DNA from 2 places in the Demetria terragena DSM 11295 genome. Region 1 is predicted to be linked to the other one. Evidence: predicted binding sites of a transcription regulator. Region 1 holds the regulator's gene; the other holds the start of a gene.
What was found. Region 1 encodes LexA, which represses DNA repair genes until DNA is damaged. Its sites were predicted from a motif close to TCGAACANNTGTTCGA; they were not measured.
Positions count from the first base shown of each region.

Region 2: F562_RS20385 (HNH endonuclease signature motif containing protein) is a predicted target of LexA. The motif match lies at 4,479-4,494, and genes of this name have one in related genera.

Region 1 covers NZ_AQXW01000004.1:696,332-703,573, reverse strand. Annotated here, with positions in the region: gene F562_RS18435 (ComEC/Rec2 family competence protein) at 1-2,272, shown strand, start outside; gene F562_RS0107450 (LysR family transcriptional regulator) at 2,281-3,192, opposite strand; gene F562_RS0107445 (Sir2 family NAD-dependent protein deacetylase) at 3,750-4,589, shown strand; gene lexA (transcriptional repressor LexA) at 4,564-5,283, opposite strand; gene F562_RS18430 (LysM peptidoglycan-binding domain-containing protein) at 5,572-5,961, shown strand; gene nrdR (transcriptional regulator NrdR) at 6,209-6,697, shown strand; gene F562_RS0107425 (vitamin B12-dependent ribonucleotide reductase) at 6,776-7,242, shown strand, end outside.
Region 2 covers NZ_AQXW01000004.1:2,212,716-2,219,957, forward strand. Annotated here, with positions in the region: gene F562_RS0114905 (CocE/NonD family hydrolase) at 1-288, shown strand, start outside; gene F562_RS20835 (hypothetical protein) at 559-711, opposite strand; gene F562_RS20965 (hypothetical protein) at 746-1,141, shown strand; gene F562_RS0114920 (hypothetical protein) at 1,267-2,025, shown strand; gene F562_RS19495 (trypsin-like serine peptidase) at 2,191-3,252, shown strand; gene F562_RS0114930 (hypothetical protein) at 3,268-3,531, opposite strand; gene F562_RS0114935 (IclR family transcriptional regulator) at 3,607-4,368, opposite strand; gene F562_RS20385 (HNH endonuclease signature motif containing protein) at 4,542-6,014, shown strand; gene hutH (histidine ammonia-lyase) at 6,090-7,242, shown strand, end outside.

The sequences.
Region 1 (7,242 bases):
GTGGCTCTTGGTGGGCGGTGCGAGCCTTGGCTTCGCGGCGGCGCTCTTCCTACGGCGATCAACCCTGCGACGACGGACGATCGCCCTCGGCCTCGCGTTGGCCAGCCTGCTGACGGTCTCGACCGGGCTGCATCTGGTGATGCGTGCTGTCGGACCGATCGAGGAGTTGGCCGCGCAGCGGGCCACCGTGTCCCTGACCGGTGCGCTGGCCGCCGATCCGCGCATCGTGCAGCCACGGGATGGCACCAGTCAGAGGCAGACCGATGATCTGGTCGTCGTCCGGCTGGCGGTGACCCGCGTCGAAGGGCGGGGCCTGGTCACGCCGGTGAGGGCCACCGTGCTGATTTTCGCCGACCGGCGGTGGAACGAGTTGCGCTGGAAGGACACGGTGCAGGTGCGCGGACGCCTGTCCGAGGCCGAGAAAGGCGCTGATGTCAGTGCGGTTCTGAACCCGATCGGTTCTCCGCAGAAGATCTCGGCTGCGCCTGCGCTGCTGCGAGGAGTTGAGCTCTTTAGAACTGACCTGAGAGACGCGACGGCATCACTACCCGCAGATGCGCGCGGCCTCACTCCCGCCATGGTCATCGGTGATGTGTCGCGGGTACCCCCGAATTTGAGCGACGACATGCGGACAACCGGCATGACTCACCTGACCGCCGTGAGCGGCACCAACGTCACGATCGTGCTGTTGTCGGTGCTGTGGGTATGCGGTTGGCTGCGTGTCCCACGGCGCGCGCGGGTCCCCATCTGTCTCGTCGCTTTGGGCCTGTTCGTGCTGTTGTGCCGACCTGAGCCGAGCGTTGCTCGAGCCGCGGTGATGGGTCTGGTGGGCCTGCTGGCGACCTCTGCCGGTCGCCCGCGGGCCGCTGCACCCGCCTTGGGTGGCGCGGTGGTTGTTCTGCTGATCCTCGACCCGTGGCTCGCGCGATCGTACGGATTTGCCTTGTCGGTTCTGGCCACGTTGGGACTGGTGCTCTTTGCTAGGCCGTGGGGAGCCTGGTTCGCTGACCGGCTCCCGGATCGGATGGCGTGGCTTGGCGAGCCGGTCGCGATCCCGGTCGCTGCCCAGGTGATGTGCACTCCGATCATCGTGGTGTTGCAAGGCGCGATCCCGCTGGTGGGCATCCCGGCCAATTTGCTGGCGGCCCCGCTCGTGGCACCCGCCACGGTGGCAGGTGTGCTGGTGGTGTTGGTGGCGCCAGTCGTCCTGCCGGTGGCTGCTGCCGTGGGGTGGCTGGCTGCGCTACCGACCGAGGCGATCGCACAGATCGCGCACAGCGGCGCCGCAATTCCAGGCGGGATGCTGCCCTGGCCGGGCACCACGTGGGGAGCGGTGGCGCTCGCGTTGATCACGGCCGGGGTGGTGCTGTGCGGCACGTGGTTGATCGCGCATGTGCGCCGTTATCCCGCGGTCGTGGTGGCGCTGACGGTCGTGCTGGCAGCCGCAGCCTGGCCGTTACCGCAACCAGGGTGGCCAGCGCCCGGGTGGGTGTTCGTCGCGTGCGAAGTCGGGCAAGGCGACGCAGGCGTCATCAGGACGGGCCCGGGCCGCGTCGTGGTGGTGGATGTCGGGCCGGACCCGACGTCGATGGACCGCTGCCTGGACGACCTGGAGGTTCACACCATCGATGCTGTGGTCTTGACGCACTTCCATGCCGACCACGTGGCGGGACTCCCCGGCGTGCTCGACGGTCGGGAGGTTGGACAGATCATCACCACCTCTGTCGACGGCGACGAAGGCGGCGAAGGCGAGCAGGGTTCGCTGGAGCCGATGGTGACACGGGTCGCGGCCGCGCATGGCGTACCGACCACTGAGGTCAATGCCGGCGATGACCTGGGGTGGGCAGGCGTTCGGGCCAGGGTCATCTGGCCGGGTCGGACGATCCGGACCGGCTCGGTTCAAAACAACGCGTCGGTTGTGCTCGACGTACGAGTCGGGGAAGTCCGATTGGTGCTCCTCGGCGATGCAGAACGCGAAGCTCAGTTCCAGGTGGCTCGTGCGCTCGCGCTGCGCAATGACCCGCGTCCTGTCGATGTCGTCAAGGTTGCCCACCATGGTTCCGCCAACCATGAGCCACGGCTGCTACGTGACCTCAGCGCGCCGTACGCCGTCATCAGCGTGGGCGCCGGCAACGACTACGGGCACCCCGCTCCTGCGTTGTTGACTTCGCTGCATCAGTCGGGCTCGCAGGTGCTGCGGACTGACCGCCAAGGCGACATCGCCTTGGTGGACCAGGCAGGGCGGATTTCCGCCGTGACGCGGAAGGGCTAAGCGGCCTGCTACATCGCCAGCTTGGCCGACTCAGTGAGCGCCTGAAGCGTTGCCTCAACCGCTGGCACTCGGCGCAGGTCGGGCGTCGTCACGACCTGCACCGTACGGCGGTTGGCTGGTGACATCGGCAAGGCCACGAGGCCATCGTTACGTGTGGACTTCAGCAGCAACTCAGGCACCACAGCAACGCCGAGCCCGGCTGCTACCAGCGCGAGCACTGCCACATAATCCTCAGTCTCGATGGCCACGTCAGGTTCAAACCCGGCGCGTTGCGCCAACGACACCAGGTGACCCCGACATCGAGGGCACCCCGCGATCCAGGATTCGCTCGCCAGGTCTGCGAGGTCAACCTGATCGGAGGTGGCGAGAGGGTGGGACGCGGGGAGAACGAGGCGCACCTCGTCCTCCAGGAGGGTCGTGACATCGAAGGGATCGAGGTCGCTTTCGCCCCTGGGGAGCACGTCCCCGTCATAGACAAAGGTGACCGCAAGATCGCACTCACCCGCGCGGAGCGCCTCAAGAGCTCCCGGTGGTTCCGCCTCGGTGAAGACCACCTTGATCTCGGGAAAACGCTTCTTGACCAAGGCGAGCGCCTGGGGGACCAACGTCGAGGAGGCCGAAGGGAACGCCGTCAGCCTGACTCGGCCCGCTTCGAGCCCGGCGATCGATTGGATCTCGCACTCGGCGCGGTCGAGGGCCTCCAACACGGGAATGGCGTGCTTGGCCAGGACGCTGCCGGCCTCGGTCAGGCGAACCGTTCGCCCAATCCGTTCCACGAGCACCGTGCCCGTGCGTTCTTCGAGCCGACGCACCATCTGGGACACCGCCGGCTGTGAATAGCCCAGCGCGGTGGCCGCAGCCGTGAAACTACCCTCATCGGCGATGGCGCGCATGACGCGCAGCCCGGCAGCATCAATCATGACCAGAGTCTAGTTGTCTTACCATCCAGGAAGGTTGAGCGCACCTACGCCGGTTGAGCGCACCCAAGCCGGTCGAGCTCTCTAACGCCGGTCGAGCCGTTATCGCCGGTCGAGCTTGTCGAGACCTCTTGCCTTGGTCTCGATACGGCTCGCGCTGGGGCGCTCGCCTACTCGACCGGCGTGGGTTGTGGTCGAGCTCTCTAACGCCGGTCGAGCTCTCTAACGCCGGTCGAGCTTGTCGAGACCTGCCGGGGGTCTCGATACGGCTCGCGCTGGGGCGCTCGCCTACTCGACCGGCGTGGGTTGTTGTCGGGCCCGTCAACGCCGGTCTAGCTCTCTAACGCTGGTCGAGCTTGTCGAGACCCGCCGGGGTCTCGATACGGCTCGCGCTGGGGCGCTCGCCTACTCGACCGGCGTGGGGAAGGGGGCGCTCGCCTACTCGACCGGCGTGGGTTGTGGTCGAGCGCACCTACGCCGGTCGAGCTTGTCGAGACCACACCGGAGATACTGAGGTCGTGCCGTGTGCGACCTTTCCATCGCCAGGAGATGGCGACCCAGTGAAGTGGGCTGCGCTGGTGGACCTCGTCGCCGAAGGCCGGGTCTGCATCCTCTCGGGTGCTGGCCTCTCGACCGAGTCCGGCATTCCGGGCTATCGAGGTGCCGATGGCGAGCGACGAGTGACGCCCATGACGGTGAGCGAACTCCTGGCCTCGCCGCACGCGCGCCAGCGCTACTGGGCCAGGTCGTTCGTCGGATACCCCCGGTTCGCGGCCGCCGAACCCAATGACGGGCATCGTGCCGTCGCGGACCTGCAACGCTTGGGACTGACCACAGGGATCATCACCCAGAACGTCGATGGCCTGCATCAGCGAGGTGGCGCCGACGAGATCATCGAATTACACGGCTCCCTCGATGCCGTGGTCTGCGTCGATTGTGGCGAGTCCTACGCGCGGACAACCGTGGATGAGTGGCTCAGACAGGCAAATCCGCGCTTCGATCGTGAGGCCATGACCGGACAGATCCGCCCGGACGGAGACGTGCTCCTGACCGACGAGCAGGTGGCCGGTTTTGCCACGGCGAGGTGTGTGGTGTGTCGCTCAGACAGGCTTAAGCCTGACGTCGTCATGTTTGGCGAATCCGTGGCAAAACCGTTGGTGCAGAAGTGTTTTGACACCGTGGCCGAGTCATCGTGTCTGCTGGTGCTCGGCTCATCCCTGATGGTGATGTCTGGCTTCCGCTTCGCTCGGTTCGCGGCGCGTGAACGGATCCCCGTTGCGGTCATCACTCAAGGAGTGACCCGGGCCGACGCCGAAACGACCGTCAAACTCGAGAGTCCCCTTGGCGCCACCCTGACCCAACTGGTGGCAGCGGTCACACCCGGCGCAGCACCGCGGTGACCTTGCCGAGAATCGTGGCGTCGTTCCCGTCGATGGGCTCGTATGCCTCGTTATGCGGTAGCAGCCACACCTGACCGTCAGTCCGCTTGAACGTCTTGACGGTGGCCTCGTGATCGAGCATCGCCGCCACGATGTCGCCGTTGCTCGCGCTGGGCTGCTGCCGAACCACCACCCAGTCGCCATCACAAATGGCTGCGTCGATCATCGAATCGCCGACGACTTTGAGCAGAAAGAGATCGCCCTCGCCGACGAGTTGCCGGGGGAGGGGAAAGACATCTTCGACGGCTTGCTCGGCGAGAATCGGCCCACCCGCGGCGATACGGCCGACGACAGGCACGTACTCGGCCTCTGGCCGTTCGTCGTTGATTCCGGTTTCATCGACTGGCGAGTCCAGCTCGGCACTCGCCGCAGCCTTGCCGCGATAGCCCCGCTCGCGCTTGGGTTGTCCTGGCGAGACGACTTCGATCGCACGCGGTCGCATGGGATCCCGACGCAAGTAGCCTTTGCGCTCCAACATCGTGAGCTGGTGCGCCACCGAACTCGGCGACGTGAGTCCGACGGCTTCGCCGATCTCCCGCATGCTGGGCGGGTATCCACGCCGGTCGATTGAACTGCGGATGACCTGCAGCACCTTGCGTTGGCGGGTGGTCAGTGCCTTGCCATCTGGCTCTGGCATCTGGTGAATCTTGGCCATCGTCGGCGTCCTTATCTATGGCGTCCTGCTGCGGCACCGGTGTTTCCGAGGAAGTCGTTGTCGGCGGGCTTGCCGGCGGGCTTGTCGGTGGTCGCTGCTTGGCTTGTCGCTATGAGCACAGCGTATGGAGTTCAGCGAACGCAATCAAACACCTGTACGACGCGAGTGTCGCGTCATTCTCGTGATGGCGGCGGCTTGTGGACGTCGAACGTACGTGCTATACCTCGTACGCACGTCCGATCGGACAGGTGTTCGGTTAACCCGTCGCAACAGCATCAGGAGGACTCCATGAGCGCACTCGCACCCGTGCTCGATCAGCCACAGGCTCTACCCCGGCGTCGCCGCCATCTCGCCCTGGTCTCAGACGTGCCCGCACGCCCGACCTCAACGACGCTGCCGGCAGTCGCAGTGCGCTTGACGGCGCGAGGGCGTCGCGCCCTGCTCGTGACGGTCCTGGCCATCGCCATCCTGGGCGGCATGGCTGTTTCGGCGTGGGCGAGCGGTCCGACCGCGTCCGAGGATGTCACCGTGCGGCCGGGGCAGACGCTGTCTGATGTAGCGCGCGAGCGTCTTCCCGAGTTGCCGCTGAGCGCCGCAATCGCACACCTGCAACTGGCAAACGACCTCAACTCCGCGCAGGTGTCCACCGGGCAAAGGTTGCAGATCCCGGCGCCCTAGGCGCGCCGATCCGGTAGACACGCGCACTGACCTGGGCAATGTTGCGTGGTGGGGTGCCGCGATCTAGGATCGCTATATCTAGTAGTTACATGGCTGTGAGTTGTCCACATCTAGTCCACATCTCGTCCCCACGTTATCCACGAGTTACCCACAGGATTGTCCACAGGTTGGGCCGTCCGTCGGGGGACCGCCGGGCGACTTTGGGTCTAGTGGAGTCGGATGTGGTCGCCCGAGGAGGTGTTTGCCGATGCATTGTCCGTTCTGTCGTCATGACGATTCGCGGGTCGTCGACAGCCGCACCTCTGAAGATGGAACGCACATCAAACGACGTCGCCAATGTCCGTCGTGCGGGAAGAGATTCTCCACGATGGAGACGGCCAGTCTGACGGTGGTCAAGCGGTCCGGGGCGAGCGAGCCCTTCGCACGGGACAAGGTGATGGTGGGCGTGCGCAAGGCATGCCAGGGCCGTCCTGTGACCGAAGATGAGTTGGCTCTTCTTGCGCAGCGGGTTGAAGAAGCGATCCGTGCCAAGGGCATGGCCGAGATCGATGCCCACGACGTTGGCCTGGAGATTCTTGGCCCGTTGCGAGAGCTCGACGAGGTTGCCTACCTGAGGTTCGCCTCCGTCTATCAGGCCTTTGAATCCACCGAGGACTTCGAGGCAGCCATCACGGTGCTGCGCGCGGAGCGTCCTGCGGTCGGCATTGAGCCGAGTTCAGACGGACCGCCGGGCTAGTTCGAGACAACAGGCCCCGCGCGAGGGCGTCGTACTCGCGTCTGACCGAGATTCGATTTTTATGAAGGGATAGTCGTCATGACCGAGACGACCAGCGCTGCGTCACAGGCGCGTCGCAAGGGCAAAGGCCTGAAGATCGAGCGCATCTTCACCACCCCAGGAGTTCACCCCTACGACGAGGTGACCTGGCAGGCGCGCGACGTCATCCAGCAGAACTGGAAGACCGGCGAGACGATCTTCGAGCAGCGTGGGGTGGAGTTCCCCGATTTCTGGTCGGTCAACGCCTCGACGATCGTCACGACCAAGTACTTCCGCGGTGCCTTGGGTACCGACGTGCGTGAGCGCAGCCTGAAGCAGCTCATCGACCGGGTCGTGTTGACCTATGTCAAGGCTGGTCGGGAGTACGGCTATTTCACGACTGAGGACGACGCCGAGGTCTTTGAACACGAACTGACCTGGATGCTGCTGCACCAGGTGTTCGCGTTCAACAGCCCGGTGTGGTTCAACGTAGGCACGAAGAGCCCACAACAGGTTTCGGCGTGCTT
Region 2 (7,242 bases), 1.5 Mb from region 1:
CTTGATCTGAGCGCGGCGACCGATGACGTACCGGCCCATACCTTCGACCGTGTCGAGAAGCTCACCGAAGGTGCCATCGTCGATGTCGAGATCGACCTCCTGCCACTTGGGCTGGTCTTCTATCCAGGAGAGCAGTTGCGGTTCATGGTGAGTTCTCGCAATCTGCTCGGCCCCCTCATGCCGGGAATTCTCGAATATGTCGGAGCGAACGCGGGGGCGCACGTCATTCATACCGGCGGCGCTGGCGCTTCCTACCTGCAACTGCCCGTGAAAGGTGCATCCGCCTAGGGGGCTTGAAATCGGGTTGTGGACAACTCTCACCATCGCCTGGGCGAGTTGGGGCATACTCACTTACGCGTTCGGTGCGGTTGGTGGGTCCGGCTCTGAGGGGTTGGCGCGCGGACCGGCGCCATTCACTCAGGAGGATTCGATGTCGCTGAACCGTGTACGTGTGGCCACTGTTGTGGGGGCATTCGTTGCTGCCTCTGTGCTGGGTTCGTGTGGTGGCTCTGGGGAGGACGGCCCGACGACGCAGTCGGTCGATGAGTACGCGAGCACTCAGGCTGCGAAGGCCTCCGAAGCAAGCGGTACGCCCAGTGGGACGTCGTCGGCGCCGCCGTCGGGGACGGCCTCGGCGACGGCTTCTGGGTCGGGCTCGACGAGTTCGGGGAGTGGGTCCGGGTCGAGTAGCGCGTCGAAATCGACGGTCACGGATGACCTGCCGGGGGTGATCAAGGATAAGAAAGTGACTGAGCCTGCGATTAAGTTCGTGAACAAGTACGTAAGTACTCTGAACGCCAGCCTTCGTGACCCGGATAAACTTAAGGACCTCGATTCGTTAATTGGCGAAGGTTGCGCGGCGTGTAAAGACCACCGCGCCACGGTTGTGTCACTAAAGAATGCAGATCGGCGGCTGCAAGGGACGCCGGTGGAATTCACGGTGACAGAGGTCAAAACTGCAGACCAATCTGGAATGATCAGAGTTTTCGGAATGTTGGACCAGCGTAGCGTGTCAATGGTCGATCCTAAGGGTAAAGTTACAAGTCGCACGAAAGACACCCCGGCGGACGAAGTCGCGTTCTTTGTAAATGATGCGCCAATGGACCGCAAAGTGCATGCAGTAAAGGCGGTTGTGGGGTGACCGTTAAAAGGGGGTCCTTAATTTTCATGGGGGTCGCGTTTGTAGCGATCTCACTTTCGCCCAATGCCGTCTCAGCCGAGGGCGACCCGAAAGTTGAGATCGGTAGCAATGGGTCGACAACGAGCATGAGTGAGGGGGAAACTCGCGACCTTCCTGCGCGCCCCAGCGGCGGCGGCGGAGGTGGCCAGTCCGGAGGCCCGCTAGTGCTCTACGAATACCGGGCCGTCGACTTGTGCGGTGGTGGCGGCGAGGACTGCCCGCGACAGTCGGCATACGACACCGATTGCAACGAGACCGAAGGCCGGGCGCCGGCGTCCATGGTCGAGCGCCGCATCGTCTCAGCAAACGGCAGCGCCGGGAATTGGGAGCAAGTAGGTATCACGTGTTTCACGGACCAAGTGCCCGGCTCCGGCAGCAATCCGCAATTGACGCTGGCCATGATTCGCGAGGCCGCCTTCAGGACACCGTTTGCGAAACCCCAACTGTCGATGCAGCCGGTGGGAAATAAGACGCTGGTGACGCTCCCTGCGTACTTCAAGCTCAATTGGCCGTCGGCTGGGTTCGAGCCGGACGAGGTGCACAGCGTCACGTTGTTGGGCTATGCGTTGCGAATCAAGCCAACGTTCATGTCAAACACGTTCAAATATGGTGACGGATCGTCGTCTGGGGCGACTAAGTCGTTGGGCGGAGCGTACCCCGATGGTGATATCAAGCACCCGTACGACAAGAAGGGTTCGTACCGCGCGAACGTATCGACCAGGTATGGCGCGCAGGTTTCGCTCGAGGGGGGCGAGTGGATGAATGTCGATGGTTCCGTCGACATCGCGGGCCCAGCACTTGAGTTGCAGGTCGTCACGGCTAAGAACCGTCTCGTCCGCCCGTAGGTCGTGCTGCCTAGCCGGCGGGGACCGGCAGCAGGCGGAGGGAGACCGGCAGTATTGCGGACGAATGCAGGAAATCTCATGACCCTTTCCAGAGGATTCTCGGCCTAGCGTTTAACTCACGGCAATCGGGCCGATTCCACAGGGAGAACTATCATGAGAAATCGCATGGCGGTTAGTTTCGGGGCAGCCGCAACTGCGGTGGTCGCTGCAGCATCTCTCGGAGGCGTGTCGGCGTCAGCTGCTGGCGAAGCCTCGAAGATGCAGGAAGGGGTAATCGGCGCTCCACTGGAGTCTGCGCAGCAGGGTCGCTCCGGCAGCGGTGCCAAGTGGACAGCGGCGCAGTTGCGGTCCGCGATTCCGGTCAAGCGCACGGTATCGGCGGCACAGCACAAGAAGGTGCAGGCGACGAAGCTCGACCTTGGCGCAGGGCTCACCGTCCCGAGCACGTCCGCGTCGTCGAGCGTCAAGCGGTCGGCCGCGGAGCAGGCATGCTCTCTCCCGGCAACGAACGCGAGCGGCCTGTATCAGGGATGCGAGCAGTATGCCCACTACAAGCAACAGGGCAAGATGTTCTACATCGACCCACGCAAGCCGGCGAATGCAAACCGCTACCAGTGCTCGGCGACTGCGGTGACGGCCGGCAACAAGTCAACCGTTCTGACCGCGGGCCACTGCATGCATCAAGGATCCGGTGGTATCAAGGGCGGATTCTTCAAGAATGTCGTGTTCATTCCGGCCTACAAGGACGGCGCGGCACCGTATGGGCAGTGGAACGGCGTCTGGGGAGGCACGACTATCGCCTGGGCCAACTCCTCAACCCTTGCCGGTGACGTGGCGTTCTTCGCTGTGGCCAAGAACGGTGGCAAGACTCTGGGAGACACCGTTGGTTCGGCTGGAGTGGGCTTCGGTGCGACGCACCAGGGGTCGCAGACGTACGCGTTCGGCTACCCGGCCGCAAAGCCGTTCGATGGGTCGGACTCGTACTACTGCTCGGGTAAATCCTTCGCGGGCGCTTACGTGGGAACCAAGGGTCTAAATTGCCGTTTGAACCAGGGCGCCTCAGGTGGTGGCTGGATGGTCGGACTCAACGTCGCCACCGGTGCCGGCACCGCGATCTCGGTCAACTCCCACCTTGTCAACATCTACCCGGGGCGCATGTTCGGCCCGCACTTCGGTCAGGCCGCCAAGGAAGCCTACGACCTGGTGAAGGGATACGCCGTCTCCTGACAACACTCACGTACGTCAGCGACGAGAGGCGAGCCACGCGACCAGGGGCGTGCCAACGGTGCCGCGCGCAAAGCCGTAAGCCCGCGCCAGCGCGTACGCCACGATCAGCAGGTCGATACCACCGAAGAAGTATGAGCCCTCGCCGAAACTGTTGATGGCGAGCGCGACGAAGAAACCTGCAAACAGCAGGAAGGCGACCGTTCCGCCGACCTTGACGATGGCACGGTCGCGGGCGGTGGGTCCCCTGGTTTCGGCTGCCGTTGTGCGTACTTTCCTCATGTCTCATTTCCTCCCGTGCGGCAGGGTACCGAGGGTCGTGCCCAGGGGACAGGTCTCGATCCTCAATCGATGGTCTTACGCGCGATGACCCAACCGCCGCGACAACTCACCCGTCGCGCGATGCACTTCGTCGACGAGAAGCTTGCGCTCGCCGGCGTCCACGTCGTCATGCGGGTAGGTGATCGCAATCCCGGCTGCGGGAAAACCGTTGTGGTCCAACACTGCTCCGGCAACGGACGTCAATCCGGGCGTGACGGAACCGTCTTCGAGCGCGTACCCCCGCTGACGCACCTGAGCCAGCTCCGAACGCAGCGCCGTGAGCGATGACACTCCGTGACCGTCCCGCTGTACGAATGCCTCCCGCGAGGGGAACAGCGCGCGTACCTGCTGCGTGGGTAAGGCGGCGAGAATGGCCAGGCCGGAAGCGGTCAGAGATGCCGGGAGGCGTACGCCCACATCCGTGACGAGCGACGGCCGCCCTGGCGCGCGTTCCTCGACGACGTAGAGCACGTCACGCCCGTGCAGAACGACAAGGTGAGCGTTGTGGGTCGTGGCGTCGACGAGTCGCCCCAGGATGGGGCGCGCCATCCGCTGCAGCGGCGCTTGCCGGCTGTATGCCGATCCGAGTTCGAACGCGGCCACGCCTAGCCCCCAACGCCTTTCGTCTGGCAGGTGGTGCACGAAGCCGGCATCGCGCAGCACCGCGAGGAGGTGATAGGTCGAGGAGCGGGGCAGCCCAAGCTCGCGCGCGATCGTGGCCGCGGCGGCAGGCTCGGCATGCTTGGCGAGTAGGCGCAGCACCTTAAGCGCATGCGCGGCAGCGGGCGCATTTGTCATCGACGTCGTCTCCCGAGGGTCATGAGACGACGGTATGCCGCGCTCCTGACTGGCTCCCGTGTGCAGGTGCAATTCGACCAAGAATTTGGGGATCTAACCCTTGACTATTATCGAACACGTGTTCGATAATGAAGGTACGTCGAACCCATCAATCATCGTTGGAGGTGTCGCCAGTGAATGCTCACAGTTCGCCGCCTGCTGGTGTGGGGGCCGAGTTGGCGATGAGCGCCGCTGAGTGCGCGCGGCTCGTGCTCGATGGTCTTGCTGGGCTCGCGACGGTGGGTACCGTTCGGCACCAATTAGGTACTCGCGATCTCGCTGTCTTCACGCGAAATGTGTTGGCGGTGCTGCAAATTGCTGAGACTGCGGCGGTGGCGTTGGTTGCTGAGGCGATTCAGCGTGGCGTCGTGGTCGAATCCACTGCGGCGGGTGCTGCGCAGTGGGTTTCGCGACTGAGCACGGGCGAGGCAATCGAAGGTTTGTTGCCTTCGACCAGCCCCGGGACCGCTGGGCCGCTGGTGCGTCTTGATGGCGCCCTGGAAAGCCCCGTGGCAGAAGATGCGGACCCCTCGGAAGGTGGGGCGCCTGCTCTCCCGGGGGTAGAGCCCGCGGTGGCGACACGGATCGCTAAAGTCGCGTCCGCTTGCACCGAGCCCCGCAACGAGTTGTTGGCGACAGCGCTTGCCACTAACCACGTTGGGGTGGCCGCCGCGCGTACGGCCTTGATCGAGGTCGACAAGGTCATGCCCGTCCTGCCCGGGGGTACGCGAGACGCGGTCCTCGGGCATTTTCTGTCGCTCCCTGCTGGCTCGGGGGCTAGGGCGATCCGTGAGCTTTCGGGGCGGGTGATCGCAACCTATGCCGACGAGAGCTTCCTTGAAGACCTTGACGACAAACTGGATGCCGCAGAGTCCGTGACGTGGTCTGAACTGCCCAACGGTATGCACCGTCTAACCGCCGAACTCGGGCCGCTGCACGCGGCGCAGGTGAAGCACGCGATCGACGCGCTGTCCGCGCCCGCGATCGGCAGCACGTGTTGTGACGACGTTTTCCATCGTCACGCGGGTGGTGAGAAGACCGGTGAGATCGACACGCGTACTGCTGGCAAGCGTCGCGCTGATGGGTTGGTGCTGCTGGTCACTCGTGGCAGCGCGGCCATTGATGACGACGGCGCGACCGCGACGAGCGGATCCGCCCGGATCGTCGTCACCATTGACCACGACGTGCTCGCCGGTCGGCTTCGCGGCCACGGTCGCACCGAGACTGGCACCTCCCTGAACGCACACCAGGTTCGCCGACTCGCGTGCGACGCCGACATTCTGCCCATGGTCCTGGGGTCCCGGGGTGAACCCCTCGATGTCGGGCGATCCAAACGCCTGGTCACCCGAGGTCTTCGGGTGGCCGTCGCCGAACGCGATCGATGTTGCACCTACCCAGGATGCGACCGGCCGCCAAGTTGGTGCCAGGTCCACCACATCGTGCCCTGGTCTGAGGGGGGCCCGACCTCACTGGACAACTCTGCCCTGCTCTGCCAGCGACACCACACCGTCGTGCACCGCGAGGAATACACCGCGAAGGCAGACGCGGTCGGTGTCACCTGGGATCTGCGGCCTGGCTCGATGCGCCACCTCCGGCGTGCCGCGTGACGCGCTGTCTCAAATCCGAGATAGAAGATGGTCCCTTGTGGACTTTTCTGGCTCAGAAGCCGGTGAAATGAATCCATGACCAGCACCACAGCGCCGGGAAGCGTCCTCGTCACCATCGGCACCGGCAAGCCCTCCTTCGACGGCGTCGTCGCGGTGGCTCGCCATGAGGTGCCCGTCGCGCTGTCCGACGAGGCGGTCGCGGCGATCGAGCGCGCTCGCACTGTCATCGAGCAACTCGCGAGCGACACCGTCCCGCATTACGGCGTCTCCACGGGGTTTGGGGCCCTCGCGAACCGCCATATCCCGCACGACATGAGGGCGCAACTGCAGCGCAGTCTCGTACGATCACACGCTGCCGGGTCCGGACCCGAGGTGGAGCGCGAGGTCGTCCGCGCGACGATGCTCTTGCGGCTTTCGACGCTCGCGACCGGCCACACCGGGGTGCGCCGCGAGACTGCCCAGGCCTATGCCGATCTGCTCAATTCGGGGCTGACCCCGGTCGTTCACGAGTACGGCTCGCTTGGCTGTTCTGGTGATCTCGCGCCGCTCGCGCACTGCGCGCTTGCTGTCATGGGAGAGGGGCAGGTGCGAGACCGCGATGGTGAACTGCTCGATGCTGGCGAGGCGCTCCAGCAGCACGGCATCGTTCCTGTTGAACTGCGCGAGAAGGAGGGGCTCGCGTTGATCAATGGCACCGATGGGATGCTCGGCATGCTGGTCATGGCGATCAGCGATCTACGCCGCCTCCTGGTGACCGCCGACATCACCGCGGCGATGAGCGTTGAGGGTCTGATGGGCAGCGACGACGTCTTTGCCGCCGATCTGCAGGAGATCCGGCCGCACCCGGGCCAGGCAGCGAGCGCCGCCAACTTGCGAAAGCTCATGGCCGACAGCGCAATTCGCGAGAGTCATCGTGATCCGCATGAGTGCACTCGTGTGCAAGACGCCTACTCCTTGCGTTGTGCGCCCCAGGTGGCTGGTGCCGTACGCGACACGGTCGACCATGCCGCGTCGGTCGCTGAGCGCGAACTCGCCTCCGCCATCGACAATCCCGTCGTCACACGAGATGGGCGAGTCGAGAGCAATGGCAATTTCCACGGGGCGCCGGTGGCATATGTGCTCGATTTCCTCGCGATCGCCACCGCCGACTTGGCCAGCATCAGCGAGCGCCGCACCGACCGATTCCTCGACGCCGCACGCAACCATGGCCTCAACCCATTCCTCGCTG